DNA from 3 places in the Planococcus sp. APC 3900 genome. Region 1 is predicted to be linked to each of the others. Evidence: a T-box and tRNA genes for the amino acid it is inferred to sense, from the RefSeq annotation. Region 1 holds a T-box; the other regions hold tRNA genes.

Region 1 (7,363 bases):
AGCAAGGTCATCACTTCAAAGCCCGAAAAGTGATTTTAGCGACGGGCTTTAAAGAAGTTCTTCCGGCTATCGACCGCTTGAACGAATTTTATGGAAAGAGCCTTTTCAGTTGTCCATTTTGTGATGGATGGGAGCTCAGAGACCATCCGCTCGTTGTCCTTGCAGAAATCCCAGGTGCTTTTCATATGGCCAAAGTGGCTTCCAATTGGACGGATGATTTAATTGTCTGTACGAATGGAAAACCGGTACTTTCCCTAGAAGAAAAAGAGATTTTGGAAAAGAACAGCATCAAAGTCAACGAGAAAAAGGTCAGCTCATTGAGTGGGACAAACGGTAAGTTGGAAGCCATTGAGTTTGAGGATGGCGAACGCCTTTTCCGTACAGGTGGGTTTGTAGCATCTGAATGGGTTCAGGCTTCTGGGTTTGGGACATCACTCGGCTGTGCGTTGAATGAACGAGGCGGAGTGGAGGCCGATCGTTTTCAACGGACCAATGTTGAGGGAGTCTTTGCTTGTGGAGATACGGTGATGGATGGGCCATCCCAATTGATCATCGCTGCTGCAGAAGGCAGTATGGCGGGCATTGGCGTAAATGGAGAGTTGCTTGAAGAAAAATTTAAAAACAAGGAAAGTTTGAAAACGATTCAAAATTAAAGAGAGGAGAAGTGTAAATGCCGAATAAACACCGCGAGCCGCAGGGAACAACACATGGCCATCACCACGGGAAAATCTCTTATCTGGAACACCCGGAAAGAAGAAAGGCATTTTCTCCCGAAACCTTGTTGAAAAGAATTCCATTGAAAAACACTGACTCTGTTTTAGACTTTGGTGCTGGCACCGGCTATTTCACGATTCCAGCAGCTAAACAAGTCGATGGTGTTGTCTATGCAATAGATACTGATTTGAGTATGCTGGAAATGATCAAAACAAAAGCCGCGAAAGAAGAGCTTACTAATATTGTGCCAATCCAAGGCGGTGAAGGAGAGCTTTCAATACCGAAAGAATCCATCGATGTGGTCATTGCATCATTAGTTTTACATGAAATTGATCCTTTGACAGAAACGTTAATGAAGATGAAAGAGTGGCTCAAAGCAGGTGGCCATTTGGCCGTCGTTGAGCTTGAGCCTAAGATACAGCCGGCGCAAAAAGCACCGAGAATTTCGTTGATCGGCATGGAAAAGGCAATAGAGGACGCGGGGTTGCGGATTACCGATAAGTTCTTTCCGGCTGACTCCTTGTATGTTCTCATTGCCCGGAAGCATGAATGGGCGCAAGGGGAGTGATGATTGATATATAGAAAGAGAATCCCTATGTGAGCAATCTGGTAAAAAAGAAAGTCAAAATCACAGAAGATCGGTGTTTATGAACTGCAAGTTAGTTGCAGAAATGGGAGATGGACCATGAAGTTCAAATTAGGGGCGGCTATTATAGCCATAGGGATTATCGTGTTTTTAATTCTTCAAGCGACAGTGTTTTGCGAAGCATGCGGCAGTGAAAGGGCAGATATGAAGCAAGATGCTACAAATGCGGTTTATGAGTTAGATGTTCAGATGAGTGAAGACGGGAGCTTTCAAGTTGGAGCTACAATTGAAGTGACGAATGATTCATTGGATTCCTGGTCTGAAATCGGCTTTTATCTGGTGCCGAATGCCATGAATTCGGAAGAAACAGCGAACTACGAAGATGAAGACCTTGAGATTGAAGTGTCTTCAGTCTCCATTGACGGTGTGGAAACCGACTACAAACTGGACAACAACGAACTGATGGTAGAACTGGAAGACAAGCTGGAGCCCGATTCCCAAGCAATAGTGGCCGTCGAGTATGCGATGGTTTTGCCGGAAGGCGGCATGCGATTATCCCAAGTGGATGATAATTATTACCTGGCCCATTGGTATCCGATGCTCGGCATTTACAAAGATGGCTGGGACATTATCGATTATGATTCAAAAGGGGAATCCTACGATACGGATTACGGCGACTATACCGTCAGCTACGAGTTGCCCAAAGAATACCTGGTGGCCAGTTCAGGTGAAGATGGACCAATTGAGGCAACACAGAACGGTCTGGTGAAAGGTCAAAACATCAAAGATTTTTACCTGGCAATCATGGACCCGGATGGGTGGGAAACCCGAACCGTCCAAGCCAACGACACTGAACTGCGGGTGTTCACGCCCGTTTCGGCAAACATGCTGGAGGAAACCTCGGAATTGGCTGCTGAAGCTTATGTCTATTTTGAAGAAAATATTGGAGACAATCCCTTTGGTGAGTTGGATATCATCGGGAACGACGGTTATATGGAATACCCGAACATCATAGAAGTAGCCGCAGATGAGGAATCGCAGGAGTCGGTTTTGGTACATGAAATCGCCCATCAATGGTTTTATTACTTGGTGACGAATGATCCGTATCAGGAAGCGTGGCTTGACGAAGGCTTGACGGAATTCGCGAGTTCCATTTTCATCAGCGAACGCTATGGCGATGAAGAATATGGATTTTGGAGCGCTGCAGCAGCTGAAGATTATTATCCGACAGAAACTTATGTGAACATCCCGCTCGATAAATTTGTGGATGAATCGTATTACTCAACCATTTATGGCAAGGTTCCAATGTTGCTCAAAGAATATGTTGACAGCCTGGATGGAAATGAAACAGCGCTGGAGTTCCTCGCTGCCTATTACGCAGAATTTCAATTCAAGCAAGTCGGCACCGAAGAGTTTAAAGCATTTTTTGAAATGTATTTTGAAGGGGATCAAAGCGAATTCCTGGATAGCTGGTTAAAGTAGAAAAGGATTGGGAGAAGGGGAAGGGGAACTGCAACACTACTCTTTCTTTTCCTTCTTTCAATGTAAAGCAGCAGACAAAACTCGATAAGCTGAAGCGCCAGTCTGACTCTACATCTAAAGTCTTAGTCTTAAGCACCCCTGAGCCCGATGGTTTAAATGGTAAAGCCGGTTATGCTGGTATTATTAAAGATTTACCAAAATTCAGGAGGTGCTTTATGCAGTTGAATCAAAAATTGGTTTTATCATCTATTCTTTTATTGGTTGCTCTATTGGCCGGCTCTGGATTATTCCTGAATTCATTGGAAAGGAATCAATGGGTCCACGAAACCTTGATCGAAGTGTTTCAAAACGATGCGAAAGTAAAACAGGATATGAGCAGAGGAGAAGTCACGGTTTCCGCAGATGAATTTGCGGATAATATGGTTATTTTTGTAGAAGACGTCCTAATGTATCCTTTTTACATGTTGGTCTTTGCCGTATTCCTAGGCTTGTTCGGATTTCTGATGATGGCGACCCATCCTTCGATTGCGTCAGCTTTTCTTGCGCTGGCCGGTGTATTATCCCTGTTCACTTTAGTTCCACCTGTTTTATTGTTTTTTGCTGCAAACAGTTTAGTGAAGTCGGGTGGGACTTTAACGGCGGTACCCCACAGGAACGCATTTTGATCACTGGGTAAATCGGCAGAAAAGGAGCTTTAAAAAGGCTTCTTTTTTTATGCGTATATGGCTAAAGCATAAGGGAAAAGAAGGAGTTTTCAATGAAATGGAGAATATAACCAACTAGCTTGAAATGGTGCATTCGTGAGGGAGGGACAATATGTACAAATTGCTTATGTTGTTGTATTGGCTTTCTGCATTCCTTACGCTTGCTGGTTTCTATGGAATGAATAGTTTGAGTGAACCGGTAAAAAATGATGATTTCGGAGGAGGAAATGGCAACCCGACTCTGGTTATTCCATTTTTCCTCATGCCGTTCATTTTGTATTTCTTATATGGAACGATTGAATTATCGATGAGAGCAACCAGCAGGTGGTACAGTCCTAAAGGCATTTGGACTGGAATTGCAATCAGTTTCATTTATGTGGCTGTATCCTCTGCTTATACATTGAAAAAAGCAAAAGACTTTCGGATCTATATCGTTGAGACAAAAGATGCTTTTGACAACCCCTAAGACTTTTCCTTATTCACTATTTTTTCCAATCATATTTTCTTTAACCCACTGACTTTTGGCCTGCTGGTGGTGGGGTGTTTTCTGATAGGATCGGTTTGGAGTTTAATTAGACAAGCACCTGAGAAATAAAGAGAAGATATATATTGCCGTTCGCATAAGAAAGGACATACAAGGCATGTTAACTTACGGGTATTACGTTGTATTGCTGGTTTTAATTCTGCTAGCGGCATGGAGTACGTGGGGGGAAACCCATAAAACGATCATGTATGGAATTGCCATAGCCGGACTTTTAGGTTTAGTCGTCCTAAAAGTATTAGAAAAAAGCCGATGTAAAAACTGAAAAGACTAACAACTATGTTAAACTTAACCAATAAATACTGGAGGTGTTATAGATGTCCAATGAAGTACTTGGAATCATTGCTTTGTTGTCCATAATCATCTGGATCGCGGTTTCCAAAGAAGCGGTAAAACCGACGAAAGAGATCCAATGGCCGAAGATGTTAACTTTGCTGTCTGCAGGAACTGCATCAGCATTCGTCATCACTTTGTCGCTTTTTCAAAGCCTGCCGTTCTAAAACAGACTCAGTGAGTTGAGTCTGTTTTTTTCTTTCTGTACTGAAAACGCCAAGCATAATAAACAATCCAGGCCCTTAAAAGAACCAATGAGGAAAGATATTGGTAAGCATAGTCTGCAAAAATCAGAATGGAAAATCCGATAATCGCTGTAGGGATCATGATATAAAGAGAAACTTCAATCAGTGGGGGGTTCTACATCCCCCGCTGATTGTTAGTTGATCCAATCGGACTTTTACGGTCAGTGGATCTCCCGCTTATAAAAGCGGGAGTCTTACTGCCCGTTAAAGCGGGATATATCCACATTCTTACTTCTTTGTTTTTCAAACTCAATTCGAATCGATTCGTCATGGGCATCTCCTCGTTTCTGACAAGTTAATAAACAATAGATTTGTTTAATCATACCTTTTTTTGGCAACAGGAACAAAAAAACCTTTTGTTTTCAAAATCTTTTGACTCTGCAAGCATTGTAAGCTATGATATTCCAAAACTATACAAAAATTCTGCGACGAAGAGAGTAGTTGCATATGGATACGTCAGCGAGCCGGGGACAGTGAAAGCCTAGTGATGTCTACTGCAATGAACCGCACTTCCGAGAAACTGCCTGAACCTTCCAGTAGGGCATGTCGGTGAAACCCGTTATCATGTTTAAGTTGGTCTGTTTAATTATGGACAATGAGAGTGGTACCGCGGGAAAGCCCGTCTCTGTATGAATGCATACAGAGACGGGCTTTTTTATTTTTAGTTAAAAGAGGAGGACTATGGAATGGAATTAAAACAAACGTATGCTGAGGAAATTGCTTTAGAGCTGAATGGGCTTGTGGAGCTTGATGAAATCGTGAATTTAATTGAACAGCCGAAATTCGACACACAAGGAGATCTGGCTTTTCCTTGCTTCATATTGGCCAAAGCATTAAAGAAGTCACCTGTTGAAATTGCGAAAGAGCTGGCACAGGCAATTGCCCACCCGTATTTTGAAAAGGTGGTAGCGGAAGGGCCTTATGTGAATTGTTTTTACGACAAGCTGGACGTCAGCTTAATGGTCATGAAAGAAATTTTGCATAAGCAGGAAAATTACGGCTCTTCAGAGCTTGGGCAAACCAAAACGGTAACGCTGGATTTTTCATCTCCAAACATTGCGAAGCCGTTTTCCATGGGACATCTGCGTTCAACAGTTATCGGCAATTCTTTGGCGAACATCTCTGAGAAATGTGGCTATAAAACCATTCGGATCAACCATCTTGGCGACTGGGGAACACAATTCGGCAAATTGATCACCGCTTATAAATTGTGGGGGAATGAGCAGCAAGTGAAAGAGGCCCCCATCAGTGAATTGCTGAAGCTTTATGTAAAATTCCACGATGAAGCTGAAAAGAATGCGGAATTGGCGAACGAAGCCAGATTGTGGTTCAAGAAACTTGAAGATGGAAATGAAGAAGCCCAGCACTTATGGAAATGGTTCCGTGAAGAGTCGCTCCAGGAGTTCGCCAAAATCTATCAACTATTGGATGTGGAATTTGATTCTTATAACGGAGAAGCTTTTTATAACGACAAGATGGATGAAGTGGTGGAGCTTCTGGTAGAAAAACATTTGCTGATCAAGTCGGAAGGGGCGGATGTCGTTGATTTGAGTGATTATAGCCTGCCGCCCCTATTGATCAGAAAATCGGATGGCGCCACGTTATACGGCACGCGCGATTTGGCGGCAGCTTTGTTCAGAAAAAGAAGTTACCAATTTGATCAATCATTTTACGTCGTGGGGCAAGAACAAACGCTTCATTTTAAGCAATTGTTTTTGGTGTTGGAAAAGATGGGATATGAATGGCCAAAAGATATGGTCCATGTGCCGTTCGGCTTTATCTTGAAAGACGGCAAAAAGATGTCGACTCGTAAAGGCGGCGTGATTTTGCTGGAACAAGTCATCAAAGAAGCGATCGCTCTTGCGGAAAATAACATTGCAGAAAAAAATCCAGCGTTGCCGGATAAAGAAGAAGTAGCCAAAATGGTGGGCGTAGGGGCGATCATTTTCCATGATTTAAAAAATGACCGCCAAAGCAATATAGAATTCTCCCTTTCGGACATGCTGAAGTTTGAAGGCGCTACAGGTCCTTACGTCCAGTATACCCATGCGAGAGCCCGTTCCATTTTATCGAAGTCTGCAATCGATCTTACACTGCTCAATCCGGCAGGACTGAATGATCCTTACAGTTGGCCGATTATAAAAAGATTGCTGGCGTTCCCAGAAGTGATTTCCAAAAGTTTTGATTATGCAGAGCCGTCTCAAATTGCCAAATACCTGATTTCGTTGGCTCAGGAATTCAATACCTATTATGCGCACGTGAAAATATTGAGCGAAGATATCGAACTGGAATGAAGACTAGCCCTGGTTCAGTCCGTGTCGATCGTATTAAAGGAAGGATTAAGGTTACTTGGAATCAAAGCGCCTGAAAGAATGTAAAGAAATTTTGGATACCATGCAAGCCTAAACCAGGATAGAAAATAGCCAGATTCACAGATCTTTAACATATTCAAACTGAAATTTTCGACTAATTATTACTTATTATGGAATATTATAATGCTATACTTTAAATATATCGGAGAAGATATAATAATCTGTCAGTTAGTATGGATGGTTCTAAGTTAAGGAGGATTTGTGGTGAAACAGCATTTGAACGAATGGAAAACGCCTTCCATCCTGCTTGGTTCTTTGGGCATCGCCAGTCTGGGAGATTTCATCTACCTGGTGGCGATCAACATCATCGTATACCAAATGACCGGTTCGGCAGCTGCTGTGGCAGGGCTTTGGGTGATCGGTCCGTTGACCAATATCGTGACGAA
Region 2 (7,363 bases), on a different contig from region 1:
GAACCTCCACCAGCAACTGCCAAAATTGTTGAAGCTTTTTGTACCTGCTCCAATTGAATCCCCGCTGTGCGGATCCGATAAACAATTTTTCCATCTTTATCGAAATAATAGCCAAAAGCCTCACTGACTGCTCCGCCAGACCGTATCTTTTCTACTTCTTCCAAAGAAGAGTGCCGGCGTACCGCCATCTCTTCCGCATTGCCTATGCCATGGACCACTACATCCGTCTGATCATACAAGTCCATCATTTCCTTGATCACTGGCTCTTTCATCATCATTGCAAATGCTTCAGCGCTTAAGTGATCAGGCAAGTAAAGAGTTTTGAACGAACCGCCTGTTTTTTCCGCAAAAGCGGCGGCAATGGTGTTTGCCTGATGCAGGACATCTTCTCCAAGCCCACCGCGGGCTGCGATAAATTGAAGTGTCCGATCCGGCTTGCCGATGGATAATTCTTTCGAAATGGCTGCCATCGTGCTGCCCCCGGTAACGGCTATTTTCTTACAGCGCCCGAATAATGCTTCCAAAAGCCGGGCGGCTTCTTTGCCGATATGGGATTTTACTGCTGGAATTTCATCACTGTCTTGTGGCAAAATCACCACTTTTGAAATTCCTAATATCGACTGCAGCTGAATTTCCATATCAGTCAGCCCGGACAGTTCACGCACGAAAACTTTCAGCTCTTCCAGTACTTCCAATCCTTGCGAAGTAACCGTCATGCCCGCCGTTTTCATTTCAATCAACTGCTGATTGCGCAGCAGATCGGTTTCTTTCCTAATTTCACGCTCTGTAGCTCCGGCAACTTCACTTAACGTTCGCCTGCCGATCGGTTGTTCCAAATTGATGGTCTGTAAAATCTGGTACCGTTTTTTCAGGAGTTCGGACATTTCTGGCATCAGCTTTTGCTGAGCAGCAGATAAAGCATCCATTTGTTCACTCCATTCCAGTTGGACGTTTTTTGTCCCATTAAATAATTTTGTGTCCCACTAAATTCATTCTACCGAATCTTTCTATCAATTGCAAACAAAAAGAAGCGTTAACTTTCTAACGCTTCCAATAAATCTACATAACCGATATTGCCGTACAGCAAAACCTCATTGTCTTTTTCCAAAACCGGAATCATCAGCATGTATTTTTCATGCAATTCATCATCACTTTCGATATCGATTTCTTTGTACGACAATGGAAAGTCTTCATTTACCAATTGAATCATCAACTTAGCTTCATCACAAAGTGGACAATTGGCGCGCGTATACAGGGTAAACATTGGATTCCTTCTTTCTCTAAAAAGCATTAGCTTATACTTTTAGAAGCCTCGCCCGGCACCGCCGCCTCCAGACATGCCGCCTCCGCCTCCACGGAAACCACCGCCGCCGAAACCGCCGCCAAAGTTTCCTGGACCCATGTAAATTGTTCTGCGGCCCATACGCCTGCCACGGCCGCCGCCTTTGCCTCCGCCTCCTCCGGTAATAAGGATGAGAATAGCAGAAACAATCAGGATGGTCATGAATGGCGGAAGTCCTTCCTGCTGCTGTTGGGTAGCCGCTGCCTGCGGTTCTACAGGTTCACCATTCCATTGATATTCAGCGGCAACTTCCTGATACAGGACTTCATACAAATTGATGACGCCTTCACTGTAATTGCCCTGGCTCAAATAAGGAATAGCGTATTCATCCAAAATCCGGCCGACTTTCCCATCCGGCAATGCGCCTTCCAGACCGTAACCGATTTCCACATAAATTTCCCGGTCATTCGGTTCATCCAGTGACAGAACTACCAGAATTCCGTTGTTTTCTTCTTCCGAACCGACGCCATAATGGCGGAACGCCTGATTGGCGTAACTTTCAATCGGTTCACCTTCAAGCGTGGGAATTACCAGTACCATGATCTGGGCACTAGTCGCATCTTCCAGACCACGACCTAATTGGCGCAGCTCCTCTTTTTGCTGTTCTGACAAAATACCGACTTCATCCTGAACGTAAATATCATTCGTCAATTCCGGAAAGTCAGCTGCAACACCTTGCCCGCTGACCATCAGCAGCAGGAAGCATAGGAGCGCTATTCTGCGTCTCATTGTTCATCCTCATCTGTTCCAAAATCGACTTCAGGTGCTTCGGATGCATCCGGATCTGCTTCGAAGTATTCTTTTTCATCAAATCCGAAAATACCAGCAATCATGTTCCCCGGAAAACTTCTGGCTTTACGGTTAAATTCCGAAACGGTTGCATTATAATCTTGGCGGGCTACCGCGATGCGATTTTCCGTACCGGCCAGTTCATCCGACAGCTGCTGGAAATTTTCGCTGGAGCGGATCTCCGGGTAATTTTCCACTACGACAAGCAAGCGGCTCAACGCCCCGCTCAATTCAGCATCTGCTTCCGCCTGTTCACTGACGCCTTCCGCACCGGCCAAGTTCGAACGGGCTTCCGTTACACTGTCGATGACATCCTGTTCTTGATCAGCGAAGCCTTTCACTGTTTCCACCAGGTTCGGGATCAGATCCAACCTGCGCTGCAGCTGGTTTTCAATCTGGGCATACGACTGGTTGACGTCCTCTTCAAGCTGGACAAAACCATTGTAGCTTGGCACAAGAATGGCTGCCACAATGGCAATTAATGCAATTACAATAATAATAGGAATCAACAATTTCCTCAAATGCTCCACCTCTTTAACTAGTATGTACTAGTAATCATTTCCCTTACCACACGACTTTTTAAACGTTTCTTTTTGGAAAAGGCCTGAAAAGAAGGAGTAGACAGATGCCAGCTGCGCCATTCCTTTAGAAGGCAATTTCTCTAAATTGAAAAATAAGACTCGCCCTCTAATCTATTCAGGCAGAATGAACTGGAAAATCCCTAGCATTTCAAATCATTTCATCTGGCCAACTTTCAATTTATCACATCATCATTAGTTAAAATTTCCGTTTTGCACCGCCGCCCCCACCAGAACCTCCTCCACCTCTGCGGGGTCTGCTGCCTCCAGAGCTTTTTCTGGCACTGCCGCTCCGTGATTGGCCTCTCAACCGGCCACTTCTGGATTTTTTGCCATTGCCTCTTCCTGCACCATCTCCAAATAAGGCCACAACAATCCAAATGCCAATGACGATGGCTATAATGACACGATGAAGCGGCCATTTTTCACGGGGCTCATAAGCAGGAACTTGGGATGCTCCAGTCTGGGTAGCGGCAGCTCCAACATTTTGGCTATATTCTGCTGTCACTTCATGATAAAGCGCTGTATAGGTATTCCTAATGCCTTGGTCGAATTGATCTTTATTCAAATACGGCACGGCGTAATCATCCAATATCCGCCCCACCTTAGCATCCGGCAAAACACCTTCAAGACCGTAGCCCGTAGCGATATAGATTTCACGGTCGCCTGTCGAAACTACCATCAGAACACCGTTATTTTCTTCTTCAGAACCAATTTCGTAATGGCGCAGAGCTTCTAAAGCATAGCTTTCAATAGCCTCTCCTTCCAGCGAAGGAATGGCCATCACAGCAATCTGGGCAGTCGTCGCATCTTCTAAGTTTTTACCTAAAAGGCGCAATTCTTCTTCAGCTTCATCGGATAGAACATCAGAAATATCCTGTACATAAATATCATTGGTTAGTTCCGGGAAATCGATTGCGTTGACAGGAACAGCCACCAGGAAAATCCCTAATGCACTCAGAAAGATAATTTTTTTCTTCATTTTTCATTATCCATTCCGAAATTGATGGCCAACACTTCAGAAGCACCTGGATTTTCTTCAAAATACTTTTCTCTATTCAAATCGAATCCACCTTTAATCCATAAGGTTACACTTAGATTGGAAATCACTAATTTCTTCATCCAGCTTCCCTCTTTTCGATACTACGTAATAATATTTCGTTATAATTATGCATGTAAACTTTTTACATATCTTTCGTAGTATAGCTCATTTAACCTCTTAACAGAAGATTCCATCCATAAGCGATTTTTCGCATCTTTGCATATGGCAACCAAAAAAAAGCCCGCATCGCCGATTAAACGGCAAAACGGACTTTCCTGTTTATTGATGCCCTCGGAGGGAATCGAACCCCCATCTCAAGAACCGGAATCTTACGTGTGATCCATTACACTACGAGGGCGTATTCGCTATTAGCGACTTTTCTATTATACAAAACCATTCTGACTTAATCAAGTCCATTTTTTTAATTCGTTAGATTTGACCTTCATTGACCATCATGTGTATGATAATAGTACAGCTGAGAGAACTTTCAGCATTGTTTGCACACCACTTAATCGAGGAGGAACTATTCTATGAACTTAATTCCTACAGTAATCGAACAAACAAGCCGAGGCGAACGTGCTTATGACATTTATTCACGTTTGTTGAAAGACCGTGTTATTATGCTGGGCAGCGGAATTGATGATAATGTTGCGAATTCAATCGTCGCGCAGCTTCTGTTCCTTGAAGCGGAAGATCCGGACAAAGACATTTCCATTTACATCAACAGCCCAGGCGGCAGCATCACAGCCGGTATGGCGATTTACGATACAATGCAGTTTATCCGTCCAGACGTACAGACAATTTGTATCGGTATGGCAGCTTCAATGGGTGCATTCCTATTGGCAGCTGGCACAAAAGGCAAACGCCTTGCATTGCCGAATGCCGAAGTCATGATTCACCAGCCTCTTGGTGGTGCTCAAGGCCAAGCGACTGAAATTGAAATTGCAGCGAAACGCATTCTTCATCTTCGCGAGAAATTGAACCAGATCTTGTCTGAACGCACAGGACAACCAATCGAAGTCATTTCCAAAGATACGGACCGCGATAACTTCATGACAGCAGAACGCGCGCTTGAATATGGCTTGATCGACCAAGTCATCACACGCAGCAAATTGCCTGAAAACCACAAAAAAGATATCTAAAACAAAAACCTCACAGCCCAATGGCTGTGAGGTTTTTATTTGCTCTAATCAGAGGTGATCAAGCTTCCTGCTCGATAATTCCAGAAAGCGACTGAACCGCTTTTTCCTCGTCCAAGCCGTCTGCTGAAATCGTGATGAGTGTGCCTTTGCTGATGGCTAGGCTCATGATTCCCATGATGCTTTTAGCGTTTACTTTTTTATTGTCTTTTTCCAAGTAGATATCCGCTGTGTATCTGTTCGCTTCTTGAACAAATAAAGCAGCCTGTCTTGCTTGAAGACCTGATTTCAATAATACTTTCACCTGTTTTTCAACCATACTTATCCTCCTCTAAAACTTCACTCTCTTATATATGAAAGAACAGCCGGCATTTAGCGGCCGATCATTTCTCCATTTCTCAACGATGCAGCGATTTCATCGATTTTCCGCAGCCGGTGATTGACACCTGACTTACTGACTGTTCCACCAGACACCATTTCACCCAACTCTTTCAAGGTGACGTCTTGATACTCTACCCGAAGTCGGGCAATTTCACGCAATCGTTCAGGCAATTGATCGATTCCAATTGCTTCATCGATAAAACGGATGTTCTCCACTTGACGCAATGCGGCGTCGATGGTTTTGTTCAAGTTGGCCGTCTCACAATTCACGAGACGGTTCACGCTGTTGCGCATGTCCCGAATGATTCGGACATCTTCAAATTTCAATAAAGCGGAATGCGCGCCAGTGATGCTCAGGAAATCCGAGATTTTTTCGGCTTCTTTCAAGTACGTCACAAACCCTTTTTTCCGTTCGATCATTTTGCTGTTCAAATGGAATTCGTTCATTAGATCAACCAAAGAATCTGCATGGTCTTTATAAAGAGAGTAGATTTCCAAATGGTAGGAGGATGTTTCAGGATTGTTGACAGATCCGCCAGCCAAGAAGGCCCCCCGCAAGTAAGAGCGTTTGCAGCAGTTTTTTTCAATCAATGTTTTAACGATTTGGTGCTGGAATTGAAACCCTTCTGTCAATATCTCCAGGTCTTCCAGGATATGCTTGGCACCTTCCCGAATTCTGCAAATATAGATATTGTTCTTTTTTAAACGCATCTTTTTTCTGACGAGCAATTCGACAGGATACGGCTTGTAGAAACGTTTCAATAAGGTATAGATACGGCGGGCAATTGCCGCATTTTCAGTCTGGATATCCAGGCTTAATTGCCGATTGGAAAACGACAATGTGCCGTTCATCCGGATCATAGCGGAAAGTTCTGCCTTTCCACAACAATCATCCACTTCTATCTGTGTCATTTCTTTTTTTGTTTCCGATGCAAAAGACAAAATTCGTTCCCCCTTTCAAAGCACTAGAAGTAAAGCTGCTTTGAATCTTCACTGGCACGGCCCCCAGCATATTCAAATAACCATTCTGCCACTTTCATCGGCTCATGCCGCACTATTTCCCCAAAGATATTGGCGATGTCTTTTCGGTGGACTTCGAGGCCCATCTCTTTCAGCTTCTCTTCGTCATATTCCACCGGCCATGCTTTTTCTTTTTTGTAGCGTTCGGCAACAACCGGCGGCACTTGGACTTTATCTAGCAGAATCGCATCCAAAAATCTTTCGCCGACATGGTCATAAAGTGCCTGTACGTGGTCAGAGGCTGTATATTCATAGGTTTCGCCCGCTTGTGTCATTAAATTACAGATATAAATCTTCTTCGCTTTTGCCGCAAGAACTGCTTTTTTAATATCTTTCACGAGTAGATTCGGCAAAATACTGGTGTACAAAGAACCCGGTCCGACCACGATTACATCGGCGTTTTCAATGGCCGCTATCGCAGCAGGCAGTGCTTTTACATCACGGGGTTCGATGAACACCCGTTTAATCGGCTGCAAATATGCAGGAATCTTGGATTCGCCTTTGATGATCGTGCCGTCTTCCAACTCTGCATTGAGCGTTACAATTTGATTGGCCGCAGGCAAAACGGTGCCATTGACACTCAATACACGGCTCATTTCATGGACGGCATGAGAAAAATCACCGGTAATATCCGTCAAAGCCGCAAGCATCAAATTACCCAAGGAATGGCCATCCAAATCCAAGGAATGTTTGAAGCGGTACTGGAACATTTCCGCTACCAATGGTTCTGTATCCGATAATGCAGCCAGCACATTTCGGATATCTCCTGGTGGCGGGATGTCCAAGTCATTTCGCAAACGCCCTGAACTTCCCCCGTCATCTGCCACAGTAACGATAGCCGTCAAATCCAGCGGATACAGCTTCAATCCCCGCAAAAGTGTGGAAAGGCCAGTGCCACCGCCTAAAATAACAATGCGTTTCCGGTGTTGGTTGCGTTCCATGCACTCAATCCTTTCTTATTTTGACGTCTCTGTGGGTGATGATGACTTTATTGTTCTCAGCGAGAAGTTTTCCGTAGTACTCAGCCAAGGTCACAGAACGGTGCTGTCCGCCTGTACAGCCAAAGGCAATG
Region 3 (7,363 bases), on a different contig from region 1:
GAAATCCTTGCATTGAACGGCACAGAAAACGCTTATGTCCTCCACAAAGAGCTTGGCGAATGGATGACGGACAATGTAACAGTAGTACGCTACAATGATCGTTTGCAGAAGACGGATGAAAAACTCCAGGAACTGCTTGAACGTTTCAACCATATCAATATTACTGATACACAGCTTTGGAGCAACCAAGGCGCAATGTTTACACGCCAGTTGCGAAATATGCTACATTTAGCACGAGTGATCACAATCGGAGCGCTTAACCGTAACGAAAGCCGCGGAGCTCACTACAAACCGGAATTCCCGGATCGTAATGACGAAGAATTCCTTAAAACGACTATGGCTAAATTTAATGGCAATGATGCACCTATCTTCCACTATGAAGAAGTCGATACATCGTTGATTCCACCGCGCAAACGTGATTACTCAGCAAAAGCATAATCTAGAAGGGAGCTAATTTACCATGGGTGAAGCAGCAAAGACGGTTATATTTGAAATCGAACGCCGAAACTCTACGGATGAGAATTCGTATTGGGAAAAGTTCGAATTGCCATATAAAGCGAATATGAATGTCATCTCGGCATTGATGGAAATTCGCCGTAACCCTGTCAACATGGAAGGGAAGAAAACCACTCCTGTAAACTGGGACATGAACTGTCTGGAAGAGGTTTGTGGAGCATGTTCGATGGTCATCAATGGCAAAGCGCGTCAATCGTGTACTGCTTTAGTTGACCAATTGGAACAGCCAATCCGCCTTCAGCCGATGAAGACATTCCCTGTTGTCCGTGACCTTGTCATTGACCGCAGCCGGATGTTCGATTCGTTGAAGAAAGTTAAAGCATGGGTGCCGATTGATGGTACGCATGACCTTGGAGACGGACCACGTATGCCTGAGCGCAAGCGCCAATGGGCTTACGAATTGTCTAAATGTATGACTTGCGGCGTATGTCTTGAAGCATGCCCGAACGTCAACGATAAATCTGATTTCATCGGAGCTGCCCCACTTTCACAAGTTCGCTTGATGAACGCGCATCCAACTGGTTCTATGAACCGCGATGCACGTTTGAATGCGATCATGGGTGAAGGCGGACTTGCAAGCTGCGGTAACTCTCAAAACTGTGTGGAGTCTTGTCCAAAAGGAATTCCTTTGACAACTTCAATCGCAGCGTTGAACCGCGACACGACTGTTCAAATGTTCCGGAACTTCTTCGGAAGCGACAGAATGGTTGACTAGTATCCACTAAAACCCCGCTGCGGCGGGGTTTTTATTTTGTCCTGTTTAGAAAATGCCTGCTCTTTTCTCAAGTTTTTGATATACTAGGAAAATGAAGAAGTTGAGCCAGTGGAGGTTTTTTCGATGAAAGCAAATTATATTGAGAATTTCAATGAGTGGAGCCGGGAATTTTCCTTTTCCGCTCCGGTGCAAGTGCGGTTTTCTGAAACCGATATGTTCGGTCATGTGAACAATACGGTACCGATCGCTTATTTTGAATTTGCACGGATTGAATTCATGAAAGAGATGGGTTTGATGCAGCGCTGGTTGGAAGCTGGCAATGAATTATTTCCTGTCGTCGCGGATATGCAAGTGGATTTTGTGCAGCAAGTCTTTTTTGATGAAAAATTGAGTGTCTACGTCAAAATCGCGCGTGTCGGAACTTCTTCGGCAGATGTCCATTATTGGACGGTCAACGAAAAAGAGGAAACATGTTTCACTGGGAGAGGGACGATCGTCCAGATTTCGAAAAAGACTGGAAAAGGCCATCCTTGGTCCGAGCAAGACATCGAATTGCTGCGTGCCGAACAGTTGGCGACCGTTAAAAAATAAGTGAGTTCTTGCTATATCAATAAAAAACCTTCACTATAAGAAGAAGATGGTTTTTCAAGGAGTTGTAATTATTAATGAATGATGACAAGCAAGGCATCAGCCATGATTCAGAACGTATCGCATTCATGGAAAAGGAACTGCGTTACATTTCAGGGATCATTAAGCAAAAAGGCCGGGAGATTCTGAATTCCTATACGATTACACCACCTCAATTCGTTGCATTGCAATGGCTGTTTGAACATGGCGACATGACCATCGGCGATTTGTCGAACAAGATGTATTTAGCGTTCAGCACAACGACGGATCTGGTCGATCGCATGGAAAAGAACGAACTCGTTGTCCGTATCCGTGAAGAACAGGATCGCCGTGTCGTGCGGATCAAATTATTAAAAGAAGGCGAGCGGGTCATTGAAGAAGTGATTCAAAAGCGCCAGGAATATTTGAAAACGGTATTAGCGGATTTCACAGTAGACGAAGCGGAACAATTTGCAGCTTTGCTTGAGAAACTGCATACAAACATGAAATAGGATAGAGGCGATGACGTTGAATGCGCCAATCGGAGTAATTGATTCAGGAGTCGGTGGACTTACCGTCGCAAAGGAAATAATGAAACTATTGCCGAATGAGCAAATTTACTATATCGGTGATAATGCCAGGTGCCCTTATGGCCCGCGTCCGCTTTCGGAAGTACGGACCTATACGTGGCAAATGGCTAATGCATTGATGAAAAAGAATATAAAAATGCTGGTCATCGCTTGCAATACCGCAACAGCAGCAGCGCTGTATTCTCTTCAGAAACACTTGCCGATCCCTGTAATCGGTGTAATCTTTCCTGGAGCCAGAGCTGCAATCAAATCATCAACAACAAAAAACATTGCCGTTTTGGGCACTTTAGGGACAGTGCAAAGCGGAGCCTACGAGAAAGCAATCTTGTCTCTCGTTTCTGCTTCCCACGTCGTGCAGCTGGCATGCCCGCGTTTCGTTCCTTTGGTTGAAAGTGATGAATACGAAGGTGAATTCGCTCACCGCATTGTCCAGGATACGTTAGCGACAATTGCCCATGAAGAATTCGATACCGCCATTTTAGGCTGTACCCATTATCCGTTGCTGCAGGGCTTTATTGAAGAAGTTCTTGGTGATACGGTCCATGTGTTGTCTTCAGCAGAAGAGACAGCAAAGGATGTAGAACGTTACTTGAGCTATAAAGATCAATTCGCAGAATGGAAGCAGCCGCCGGTGCATCGTTTTTATACATCAGGCTCTACACAGATTTTCGGTTCCATCATCCAGAAATGGCTGGGGATTGAGGAACCGCTGATCCATTCGATTCGCTTTCCCAAAACCTGATGGCTTCCGGCTGTCAGGTTTTTGTTGTTGTCAGGGAAATATGGTAAGCTATTTGAGCATATATGAGGAGGATTTTTATGACACGCATAGATAATAGACAAACAAACGAACTGCGTCCCGTATCAGTGGACGTCGACTACTTGATTCATCCGGAAGGTTCGGTTCTGATTACTGTTGGACAGACAAAAGTCATTTGTACAGCGACGATTGAAGATAAAGTACCCGGTTTTTTACGCGGGCAAGGCAAAGGCTGGATTACTGCTGAGTACTCCATGTTGCCGCGCGCTACCAACAGCCGGAACCGCCGCGAAGCTTCAGCCGGCAAAATTGGCGGACGCACAATGGAGATCCAACGCCTAATTGGCCGTGCATTGCGTGCTGTAGTCGACCTGGAGAAGCTGGGTGAGCGTACTTTATGGATTGACTGCGACGTGATCCAGGCAGACGGTGGAACGCGCACAGCATCCATTACAGGCGCTTTTATCGCGATGACAATGGCCATCAGCAAATTAGAATTGCCGGCATTCCCGGTAACGGATTTTCTTGCAGCGACAAGTGTTGGCGTTTCTGCTGAAAATGGGCCGATCCTTGACTTGAATTACGTTGAAGATTCAAGTGCGGAAGTTGATATGAACTTGGTGATGACCGGTGCAGGCCATTTTGTGGAATTGCAGGGAACAGGCGAAGAATCCACTTTCACACGTGCCCAATTGAATGAGTTATTGGATCTTGGAGAAGTGGGAATCAGCCAATTGATTGCCATGCAGCGTGAGGCACTGGGTGAAATCGCTTTGCGTGTTGGTGAAAAGGTGCCGGCAGAACTATGAAAAAAATTGTAATCGCAACTCAAAACAAAGGCAAAGCCAAAGATTTCGAAACCATGCTGTCTCCACTCGGCTATGAAGTGCTGACTTTGCGGGACGTGGCAGAGGATATGGACGTGGAAGAAACAGGCGTGACATTTGAAGAAAATGCTATTTTGAAAGCTGAAGCTGTAGCGGATGCGCTTGGCATCCCGGTTATATCAGATGACAGTGGATTGGAAATTGACGCGTTGAACGGGGAACCGGGGGTCTACTCAGCGCGCTATGCAGGCCTCGCTAAGAGCGATGACGCAAATATCGACAAAGTGCTCGAGAAATTGAGTGGCGTGCCGGACAGCGAGCGTACAGCGCGTTTTCGGTGTGTGTTGGCTGTCGCAGCTCCTGGTCAGAAGACCGAAACCTTTTCGGGGTCATGCGAAGGAATGATCCTTCATGAGCGCCGAGGCAATCATGGTTTTGGCTACGATCCGATTTTCTTCGTGCCTGAACAGGATAAAGCAATGGCTGAACTTGAGCCTCATGAAAAAGCAGCGATCTCTCACAGAGGAAATGCTTTGCGCAAGTTGCAGGAAAGCCTGCCGACATGGATGAATAAACAAGAATAAATGCCTGTAAATTAATTTTAATGTTTTTTTAAAATAGCATTGACTTTTATTCAAATCATTTCTATAATTAAAATTGTCTTTCGTTAGAAAAGCGAAGCCGCCCGCATCAGCAGGCGCCACAGTCTGGACTCTAAGAAAGCTTTGGTCTCAGTAGCTCAGCTGGATAGAGCAACGCCCTTCTAAGGCGTCGGTCGGGGGTTCGAATCCCTCCTGGGACATTATAGGAATGTACATAGTACACGAAAGAAACCTCCTCATCGTTCATGGAACGGCGGGGAGGTTTCTTTGTGCATGCAACAGGTGATTTTTCATCTCTGAACTACCGGCTTCTATATGGCTTTTTATATTCGCTTTTGGCGTGAATTTTAAGGAGAGTGAAACTAAATCCTGCTTAAGACGTAATACTTATAAGGAGGTTTTTTTATGCCAGTATGTGAAAGGTGCGGAACTCAATGGACTTGGAAGCAGTCGATCATGGCCTCCTGGAAAATCCATGGCCCCATGCGCTGTCCGAATTGCAAGGACAGTCAATATGCAACACCAAAATCTCGGCAACGAATGACGCTGATCAATTGGATGATTCTTTTGCCTTTGCCATTTGCAATAATTTTGGATTTACCATTGATTTATACAGTCGGCATGATGATTGTACTGTTTGCGATTGGCCTGTCCCTGATTCCAAAATTTCTGGAACTGACCAGCGAACAGAAAGCTTTGTGGTGATGGGCAATCATTATTCCAACAATAAGGTTTTTATTTTCGCTCTAACGGGAATATGATATGATTATGAGATACAAAAGAGGTGGTAGGATGCGGAAGAAATATCGCGATTTAAAGCGCAAGGGGAATGTCATTGTTTTTCCGACGACCGTAACACGTTTGTTGTCTGAAGGAATGACCTATTTAAAAGAAGAAAAGTACGAAGATGCCCGTGACAGTCTATATCAAGTTTTGTCATATGAACCTGAACACGCAGCAGCCCTCGGCGGTTATGCCTATTGCCTCTATGAGCTTGGGGAATTCCAGGAAGCGCTAGAAGTGTGCCGTGAATTATTGAAGATCGGACCGATTCATTACCTGGAAACGATGGAATTATACATAAGTATTTTGATGCAAGTCCGCGAATTTGAAGAAGCGGAAAAAATGATTGAAGCTCTAATAGAAGAAAAAGTGTTGCCGGAAGAACGGCTGGAACAATTCCAGCAATTGCGTGACTTGAACGAACGCATTGCAGCAAATGCGGCATCTGAAAAAGTGGATGCTTCGAAGTACGCCATCGATACATTTTTGGCGCTTCACCCTGCGGAACAAGAGCAATTGATTCTGGATTTGCCGACGACTTCCTATCAGGCTTTGAAGAAGAAGCTGATTGCGATCATCGAACATCCGGAAGCCGATCTCTTGACGAAGACATACATATTATTCATGCTGTTCCAGGAAAAGATCGATGCGGAAGTTTCCGTCCGAAAATTTCATTACCAAGGCACATTCAGCATCAATGAATTGCCGGATCCGGTGAACAACAGCCGAATCCGGAAAATCACCGCTATCATCGACAACGAGCTGGCGAAGGATCCGACTCGTCTAGAGATGGTCAAAGAACTGTTTGAACGGCATATTTATCTATTGTATCCGTTCATCTGGGATGACTATAATGAAGAAGACGTGGCGCAGGGGTATATGGATTACACAGAAGGGCTGTTCAGCGGAATGACTTCATTCAGTGAAGACGAAAAGCTGCTCGAGCTGATTCAGCAGGCCGAACTTTGGTTCGAAATGCGCAATGGGTAGAAATAGTTGAACCTGTCGGCATGTGTGCTATAATATTGAAGTTGTCAAAATTCGTATAAAACGTAAAATGACTTTGTAGAAAATGTTTGGAGGGCTTATAATATGTCAGCAAAATGGGAAAAACAAGAAGGTAACACAGGGGTTCTTACAGTTGAAGTTCCTGCAGAAGAAGTAAACGCCGGTCTTGATAAAGCGTTTAAGAAAGTTGTTAAAGAAATTAACGTACCAGGTTTCCGTAAAGGAAAAATGCCTCGTCAAATGTTCGAAAAACGTTTTGGCGTAGAATCACTTTACCAGGACGCTTTGGATTTCATCTTGCCTGACGCTTACGCGAATGCAGTTGAAGAAGCAGGAATCAACCCGGTTGACCGTCCTGAAATCGACATTGAAACAATCGAAAAAGGCCAGCCTCTTGTATTTACAGCGAAAGTGATTGTAAAACCAGAAGTTGAGCTTGGCGAATACAAAGGTCTTGAAGCATCGAAACCTGATACTGAAGTGACTGACGAAGACATCGAAAACCAGTTGAAAGAAAACCAGGAGCGTATGGCTGAGTTGACTGTTAAAGAAGACGAAGCAATCGTTGAAGGCGATACAGCTGTTATCGATTTCGAAGGATTTGTTGATGGAGAAGCTTTTGAAGGCGGCCAAGGAAATGATTATTCCCTTGAAATCGGATCAAACTCTTTCATCCCTGGATTTGAAGAGCAATTGGTAGGCGTTAAAGCTGGAGAAGAAAAAGACGTTGAAGTCACTTTCCCAGAAGAATACCACGCTGCTGAACTTGCAGGCAAAGCTGCAACATTCAAAGTGAAAGTAAACGAAGTTAAAGGCAAGGAACTTCCAGAGTTGAACGACGAGTTCGCTAAAGAAATCGACCCTGAAGTGGAAAGCCTTGAAGCGCTTCGCACGAAAATGAAAGAAAGCCTGATTGCTGAGAAGAAATCTGCTGCTGATGCAACGCTTCGCGACGA

Evidence for each region. A T-box is a leader RNA that pairs with one kind of tRNA and senses whether it is charged. The one in region 1 lies ahead of argS (arginine--tRNA ligase), so its partner is inferred to be a tRNA-Arg.
Region 2: it has a tRNA-Arg gene. The T-box ahead of argS (arginine--tRNA ligase) is inferred to sense a tRNA for this amino acid. The anticodon was not compared.
Region 3: it has a tRNA-Arg gene. The T-box ahead of argS (arginine--tRNA ligase) is inferred to sense a tRNA for this amino acid. The anticodon was not compared.

What each region holds. Positions count from the first base shown of each region.
Region 1 covers NZ_JASDCT010000005.1:145,527-152,889, reverse strand. Annotated here, with positions in the region: gene QMA04_RS11975 (NAD(P)/FAD-dependent oxidoreductase) at 1-653, shown strand, start outside; gene QMA04_RS11970 (class I SAM-dependent methyltransferase) at 671-1,282, shown strand; gene QMA04_RS11965 (M1 family metallopeptidase) at 1,400-2,782, shown strand; gene QMA04_RS11960 (hypothetical protein) at 2,998-3,447, shown strand; gene QMA04_RS11955 (hypothetical protein) at 3,599-3,952, shown strand; gene QMA04_RS11950 (hypothetical protein) at 4,345-4,527, shown strand; T-box leader at 5,022-5,235, shown strand; partial or broken gene argS (arginine--tRNA ligase) at 5,292-6,983, shown strand; gene QMA04_RS11940 (MFS transporter) at 7,182-7,363, shown strand, end outside.
Region 2 covers NZ_JASDCT010000007.1:102,565-109,927, reverse strand. Annotated here, with positions in the region: gene QMA04_RS14500 (sugar-binding transcriptional regulator) at 1-926, opposite strand, end outside; gene QMA04_RS14495 (glutaredoxin family protein) at 1,034-1,264, opposite strand; gene QMA04_RS14490 (TPM domain-containing protein) at 1,304-2,071, opposite strand; gene QMA04_RS14485 (LemA family protein) at 2,068-2,652, opposite strand; gene QMA04_RS14480 (TPM domain-containing protein) at 2,909-3,691, opposite strand; gene QMA04_RS14475 (hypothetical protein) at 3,688-3,831, opposite strand; tRNA gene QMA04_RS14470 (tRNA-Arg) at 4,038-4,109, opposite strand; gene clpP (ATP-dependent Clp endopeptidase proteolytic subunit ClpP) at 4,282-4,893, shown strand; gene QMA04_RS14460 (HPr family phosphocarrier protein) at 4,952-5,209, opposite strand; gene whiA (DNA-binding protein WhiA) at 5,263-6,213, opposite strand; gene QMA04_RS14450 (gluconeogenesis factor YvcK family protein) at 6,237-7,232, opposite strand; gene rapZ (RNase adapter RapZ) at 7,237-7,363, opposite strand, start outside.
Region 3 covers NZ_JASDCT010000003.1:423,364-430,726, reverse strand. Annotated here, with positions in the region: gene sdhA (succinate dehydrogenase flavoprotein subunit) at 1-438, shown strand, start outside; gene sdhB (succinate dehydrogenase iron-sulfur subunit) at 461-1,231, shown strand; gene QMA04_RS08980 (acyl-CoA thioesterase) at 1,355-1,822, shown strand; gene QMA04_RS08975 (MarR family winged helix-turn-helix transcriptional regulator) at 1,897-2,349, shown strand; gene racE (glutamate racemase) at 2,366-3,169, shown strand; gene rph (ribonuclease PH) at 3,247-3,996, shown strand; gene QMA04_RS08960 (XTP/dITP diphosphatase) at 3,993-4,598, shown strand; tRNA gene QMA04_RS08955 (tRNA-Arg) at 4,743-4,816, shown strand; gene QMA04_RS08950 (TIGR04104 family putative zinc finger protein) at 5,022-5,321, shown strand; gene QMA04_RS08945 (tetratricopeptide repeat protein) at 5,409-6,389, shown strand; gene tig (trigger factor) at 6,492-7,363, shown strand, end outside.